One region of the Priestia sp. YIM B13486 genome, then DNA from elsewhere that is predicted to be linked to it. Evidence: a T-box and tRNA genes for the amino acid it is inferred to sense, from the RefSeq annotation. Region 1 holds a T-box; the other holds one or more tRNA genes.
The links. A T-box is a leader RNA that pairs with one kind of tRNA and senses whether it is charged. The one in region 1 lies ahead of thrS (threonine--tRNA ligase), so its partner is inferred to be a tRNA-Thr.
Positions count from the first base shown of each region.

Region 2: it encodes a tRNA-Thr, which carries the amino acid that the T-box ahead of thrS (threonine--tRNA ligase) is inferred to sense. The anticodon was not compared.

Region 1 is NZ_JBHZOZ010000001.1:683,328-686,750, forward strand. Features, by position in the region: gene thrS (threonine--tRNA ligase) at 1-1,370, opposite strand, end outside; T-box leader at 1,415-1,663, opposite strand; gene ytxC (sporulation protein YtxC) at 1,724-2,584, opposite strand; gene dnaI (primosomal protein DnaI) at 2,681-3,423, opposite strand, start outside.
Region 2 is NZ_JBHZOZ010000009.1:143,893-147,315, forward strand. Features, by position in the region: gene ACFX4G_RS21255 (ABC transporter permease/substrate-binding protein) at 1-231, opposite strand, end outside; gene ACFX4G_RS21260 (ABC transporter ATP-binding protein) at 231-1,181, opposite strand; tRNA gene ACFX4G_RS21265 (tRNA-Thr) at 1,447-1,519, opposite strand; gene ACFX4G_RS21270 (Rieske 2Fe-2S domain-containing protein) at 1,729-2,781, shown strand; gene ACFX4G_RS21275 (DHA2 family efflux MFS transporter permease subunit) at 2,816-3,423, opposite strand, start outside.

The DNA of each region.
Region 1 (3,423 bases):
ATGCTTTGTGCTTTTTCCCACATTGCATCATCATCAAAGTATTTTTCTGTATCTGCAGGGTCACGGTAAGATAGACGGAATGAATAATTTTCAAATCCAAAATCTTTATAAACCGCTTCAACTAAGCGAACTACACGAATAAATTCTTCTTTGATTTGGTCGGGACGTACAAAGATATGCGCATCATTTAGCGTCATGCCTCGAACACGCTGAAGTCCTGATAATGCTCCTGACATTTCGTAGCGGTGCATCGTTCCAAGCTCAGCAATACGGATTGGAAGCTCACGATAGCTGTGAATACCTTGTTTGTAAACCATCATGTGATGAGGACAGTTCATCGGACGAAGAACCAGGTCTTCGTTATCCATTTCCATTGCAGGGAACATGTCATCTTGGTAGTGCTCCCAGTGACCAGACGTTTTGTAAAGTTCTACACTTCCGAGCACTGGAGTGTAAACGTGCTGATAACCAAGGCTTACTTCTTTATCTACGATATAACGCTCGATAATACGGCGGATCGTCGCACCTTTTGGAAGCCATAAAGGCAGACCTTGTCCTACTTTTTGAGAATTTGTAAATAAGTTTAGCTCTTTACCAAGTTTACGGTGATCACGTTCTTTTGCTTCTTCAAGAAGACGAAGATGCTCGTCTAAATCTGCTTTTGTAAAGAATGCTGTACCGTAAATACGCTGCAGCATTTGATTATCGCTGTCTCCGCGCCAATAAGCACCCGCCACGCTTAATAGTTTAAATTCTTTAATTTTGCCTGTTGACGGCACGTGCACGCCTCGGCAAAGGTCAAAGAATTCGCCTTGTTGGTAAATCGTAACCTTTTCACCTGCTGGAATCGCATCGATCAATTCAAGCTTCAGTTCATCGCCAACTTCTTTAAAAAGTTGAATGGCTTCTTCACGAGAAACTTCTTTTCGTTCAATTTCAATATTTGAATTAACGATTTTTTTCATTTCTTTTTCAATTTTACCTAAATCTTCAGGAGTAATTGATTCTTCCATATCGATGTCATAGTAAAAACCGTTTTCGATAACCGGCCCTACACCTAGCTGTACTTTTGTATCTTTGTATAAACGTTTGATTGCTTGAGCCATTAAATGCGCTGTACTGTGACGCATAATTTCAAGCGCTTCAGGAGCATCTTGTGTAATGATTTCAAGACTGCCATCTTCTTCGATTGGCGTACGTAAATCCAGCAGCTCGCCGTTTACTTTGCCTGCTAATGCTTTTTTCTTTAATCCCGGGCTAATAGAAGCCGCAATATCTTCTGTTGATGATCCTTTTGGATACTCTTTAACAGCTCCATCAGGGAATGTCATTTTGATTACTTCTGACACAACTTTCCACTCCTTTAACATAACTGAATAAACTTTTTGTAAAAACAAAAAACTCGTCCCTTATCAAAAGGGACGAGTTGTGTATACACGCGGTACCACCCTTGTTTCCTCTTCGTATTCTGGATAACCCAAAGAACCCGAAGCGGCTCGAGGTTTTATAACGGAAATTCCGTCAGTAATTACTAGAGGCTCTGCTCGTTTACTACTGAAGTTTAGAGGTGGTAAGAATATATTCCGTGTTAGGAGATTTTCAGCCTGGATCTCCCTCTCTACAAACCGTAAATATACACTCATGTCCTCATCATAACTTGTAACATATAGCTGTTTTTCAATATGCATTTATTATATTCATTTTCAAAATAGAAATCAACCTTTCACGTTATATTTTGCTTTTGATCAAACGGAAATTCATTTTTTTCGTATAACATAACTTTTTCTTGGAAGATATTTTGAATGGTATAAACAAAATCATGATCATGCTGGTCGCTATACAGATGAATAGCAGCTGGAGATAAACTTAGCAAAGGCGCGATAATAGTTGAGTCTATGTATAATGATTCTTGTTCAGATAAAAAGGCCTCTGCTAGAGCTGCACATTCACGTTCAGGAACATATCTACTGTTGTGGTCGTACAGTACAAACTTGTTTTTGTTCAAGTGCATTACATACACGTTACCTGTAGATGACTGTCTTTCATTAGCTGCTTGACGCAGCTGATGAATAAGAATTTGATAGTCTTGTTCAAGCTTATATTCATCAATCGCCAGCTCGGCATAATAGCGCAGCCGCTCTTGATATTCTTTTAAACGGAATTGGAGAAAAGACTCAAAGGTGAATGTTACATTATGAATGAAGAAGTCTTGAAGAGCCTGGCGGATAAGTAATTCTCTTGGAAGAGAAAATGTTTTTTGCGGAATTTCGCCTCTCTCTCCTTCCATAATCCCCCCCATAATTTGAAGCAGCAAATCTTGCTCTTCCTCTTCTGAATAGAAAAATTGTTCTTTTAATATGTTTACCATCATCTTTTTTTCTTTCTTTTTTAAAATTACGTGGGTTAATACCGGTATCACCATGTCTTGTAAAATGGCCTCTCTATTGTATGTCTCATCAATGACTAAAAGCTGATTATTCACCAGCTTCAAGCACTGTGAACCATATGATAAAGCGCTTCGCTTCGCGCATAAAGACTCATATACAACGACTGCGTCTTCTACATATTTAAAGAATATTTTCATTCCTCATAGCCCCCCTTTGGACACGCTTTATTAATGTATATGGGGCAACATGCAAAAAAATGAGCAAGTCGTTACAAGAAATGTAAAACGACCTGCTCATCTATTTCGTTTATTCTCTCCATTCATTTCAACAGGAATGGCTAGAGACTTAATTCGTTCCATGACACGAGCGGCTTTGAGCTCTTCCTGCTCGCCTCTTTGGGTATAAGTCAAATGATGTTGTAGCTCTTTAAAATTTAAATTCGAGCTGAAAAATGTCGGCAAATTTTCGAGCATACGGAATTGTAAAATGGTTCCGAGCACATCGTCTCGCATCCAGCTCGTTACGGATTCTGCTCCGAGATCATCAAGCATAAGAACCGGTACTTTTTTGACATACTCTATTTTCTCATTGAAACTTTGATCTTGAAACGAACCTTTTAACTCACGCAAAAACTCAGGGACATACAGAATGGTAGATTTCACTTTCTTTTCGGCTAACGCATTGGCAATTGCTCCAAGAAAATACGTTTTCCCCACACCAAACGAACCATGTAAATATAAAGCTTTCATTTTCTTATTCGGCTCATATTCTCGCACAAAATCTCTTACTAGTTTAATGGCTTCAAATCTTCCCTGCTCAATTTCAATATCAGACATTGTTGCCTGTAAAATTTCTTTAGGCACGTACATACACTGAATAAAAGATTCTTGTTCTTTTCGCTCATCTTCTTGTACTTTTCTAGGACAGCGTTCATACTGTAAATCAATATTACGGCCTTTTACAACCAGCTGAGGGTGGTATCCTTTCACCATGTTGACACAGCTTTGCAGAGAAGGACACTTGTCACAGCATTTGC
Region 2 (3,423 bases), on a different contig from region 1:
GACAAGAGGAATCAGTAATCCTAATAAAGCGAGTGAAGGAATGGTTTGCAGTACGGCTGTTACGCCAATGATTGGTTCAGCAATGCGGTCATGCCTCGTTAAGTACAGTCCGAGCGGCACTGAAATTAATACGGCGATAACAAGAGCCAGCACTGAAATTTGAATGTGTTCAAGAAGAGCTTGAAACAGTGCATCTCCTCGTTGATCTAATAATGTGCTTAGTGCATTCATTACAGCGTTCCTCCTTCTTTCGTTTTATCAGAAAGAAACGCTAATAGAGTTTTGCGCGTTACAACGCCAATACGTTTGCTCCCTTTTTTCACGGCTATTGCTTCATGGTCGTAAAGGGCGTCCATTGCCTGCTGAACAGTGGCGGTTGAAGCTAACTCTTCAGTAGGTTCTACGTCTGGCTGTTCACTTTCTTTGACAAACATATCCAATGTCTCAAATAAAGCATTGCCTTGATTTCCAATAAATGTTTTTACAAATTCATTTTTAGGCTTTTGGATGAATTCCTCCGGGGTTCCAACTTGAACAATTTCCCCATCTTTCATCAGGCAGATACGATTTCCAAGCGTCATCGCTTCGCTCATATCGTGCGTAACAAACACAAATGTTTTTTTGATTTTTTCTTTTAAGCTAATAACATCTTGCTGAAGCTGTTCGCGGCTTAACGGATCGAGGGCACTAAAGGGTTCGTCCATTAAAATAACGGGGGGATCAGCTGCGAGGGCACGTGCTACACCTACACGTTGCTGCTGGCCACCTGAGAGCTCAGACGGCTTTCGGTTCCGATACTGCTTTGGGTCTAGTCCTACCAAGGTAAGCAGTTCATCAATGCGCGTTTTGATTTTGTTTTTCTTCCAATGCTTCATCTCGGGTACAATGGCTATATTTTCAGCGATGGTCATATGAGGAAAAAGAGCAATCTGCTGCAGAACATAACCAATGTTCCAGCGTAGCTCATGTATGTTGTGGTCCGATACGAGCTTATCTTTTATGTATAGTTCTCCTTCGGTAATATCATGAAGACGGTTAATCATTTTTAAGGTGGTTGTTTTCCCACACCCACTCGGACCAATTAAAACGAAAAACTCTCCTTCTTTAATTTCTAGATTAATATTTTTCACGGCGGTCGTACCGTCTGGATATTGCTTTGACACATTCTTAAACGTAATCAAATTATCGTTCACACTCCCTGTTGAAATTTAACCCCTAGTTTTGTGTACCCAATATTTAGAGGCAATAAACATTCTTTTAAGAATATTTCTAAATATGATTCATAAGACACAGGGGAAAAGATACACATATTTTCTCAAAACCTCCTAATAAGGCTATCAAACTGTTAAAGTTTTCACAAGAAGGGAAAGAATAATTCGGAGAATAATTTTAAAGCCGACACAAATAAAAAAACCTTCTTTCAACAAGAAAGAAGGTTTTTTAGTATGCTAGCGACAGGGATCGAACCTGCGACCTCTTGCTTACCATGCAAGTGCTCTACCTACTGAGCTACACCAGCGTCTTGGAAAATTATATCACGTTTAAATTCATTTAGGAAGCGCTTTTTTAAATTTTTTATTGGTATATTCTCTAATTTACGTCTTCTGAAATTCGCACTTTTTACAAAGTTCCATATTTTATGTTAGAACTCCTTACATAAATTGTGTGAATTTTCTTTTTTTATATTACCCTTAGTAAAAGAGCTTACAAAAGAAGGGAAGAAAATAGATGGAACAACAACCAACCATGACCAAATCAAAAACGGCAACTCCCTACCCAAGAGACTGCACGTTCAGCCTGGAAGATTGGACGACGCTCGCTAAGTATTGGTACCCCGTCGCACGCTGCAGTGATGTAACAGAGAAACCAACGTCCGTAAAACTGCTAGATGTAAATCTAGTTCTATACCGTACCACACACAAAGTAGTGGCGGCTCGTGATTTATGCGTTCACCGAGGCACCCCTCTTAGCATGGGCTGGGTGGAAGATGATGAAATTGTCTGTCCTTACCACGGCTTCCGCTATGCAACGGACGGTGCATGCACGTCGATTCCAGCTCACCCTGATGCCAATATTTCTCCCCGCTTGTGTATGGCCGTCTATCCAGTTATTGAACGATTTGGATTAGTGTGGACTTCCCTGACAGGAGAACAAGATAACCTGCCTTACTTCGATGCGTGGGAGGACCCTGATTTTCAGCAAATTGTTTGTCCGAGCTTTGATATCATGGGTTCGGCCGGTCGTCAAATGGAAGGCTTTTTAGACGTAGCTCATTTTGCTTGGGTTCACACGGACACATTTGGTGATCGAAACAACGCCTTTGTGCCTAAATATAAAGTAAGCGATACAGAGTATGGGCTTCATGTAGAATATACGAGCACCGTGAGCAATTATTCCAAAGAACAGCAGCATTTAAATCCATCTGATTTTAAATGGCTTCGCGTCTTTGATGTTTATCCGCCGTTTACAGCTACGCTAAAAGTATACTTCCCAGAAGGCGCAGAACTGTGGATTATGAATGCAGTCTCTCCTATTTCAGCCCGCGAAACACGTTTATTCGCACCAATCGCTCGAAACTTTGACAAAGATTCTCCCGTTGAAGGTGTGTATGACTTTAACCTTCGCGTCTTTGACGAAGACCGTGAAATGGTTGAAAACCAAAAGCCTGAAGACTTGCCTTTAGACCTGCAGATGGAAGCGCATATTATGGCTGATCAAACGTCCATCGGCTACCGGAAATTATTAAAGAAAATGGGCTTAAGCTTTAGATATACAAGCTAAAGAAATCCCCGCTGAAACAGCGGGGATTTCTTTTTTATTTAGCAAACTGCTCGCGTCCTGCTTTTTCCTTTATCACTTCATCTTCACTTGCCGGCGTGGCGCGTTTCATAAACAATGAAAGAATTAAAGCAACCACCACTAGTACTACTGAGACGGCAAACGCATCGTTAATTCCTTGTACCATTGCCTGCATCCCAATTTGTTCTTTCATTTGAGCTGCCCCGGCTGCCGTTGCATTCGCTGCTCCTGCTCCGCTCATTGCATCTTGAGCAAGCTCTTTTGCATGCGTAGCTGTACGATTTGACATTACCGTTACTAAAAGAGCCGAACCAATAGCTCCCGATACTTGTTGAAGCGTGTTATTCATCGCAGTACCATGCGGATTAAAGCGTTGCGGCAGCTGATTTAATCCGTTTGTCATAACCGGCATCATCACCATAGACATTCCGAACATGCGAAGCGTGTAAAGCGTAATGAGCGTTGTATATGTCGTATCAAGCTCTAAGTTACTGAAGAAATACGTCGTAACGGCTGTAATCGTTAGACCCGTTACAGCCAGTGCACGCGCTCCGAATTTATCAAATAATTTTCCGGTAATCGGAGACATTACACCCATGAGTAGCGCACCCGGAAGCATTAGTA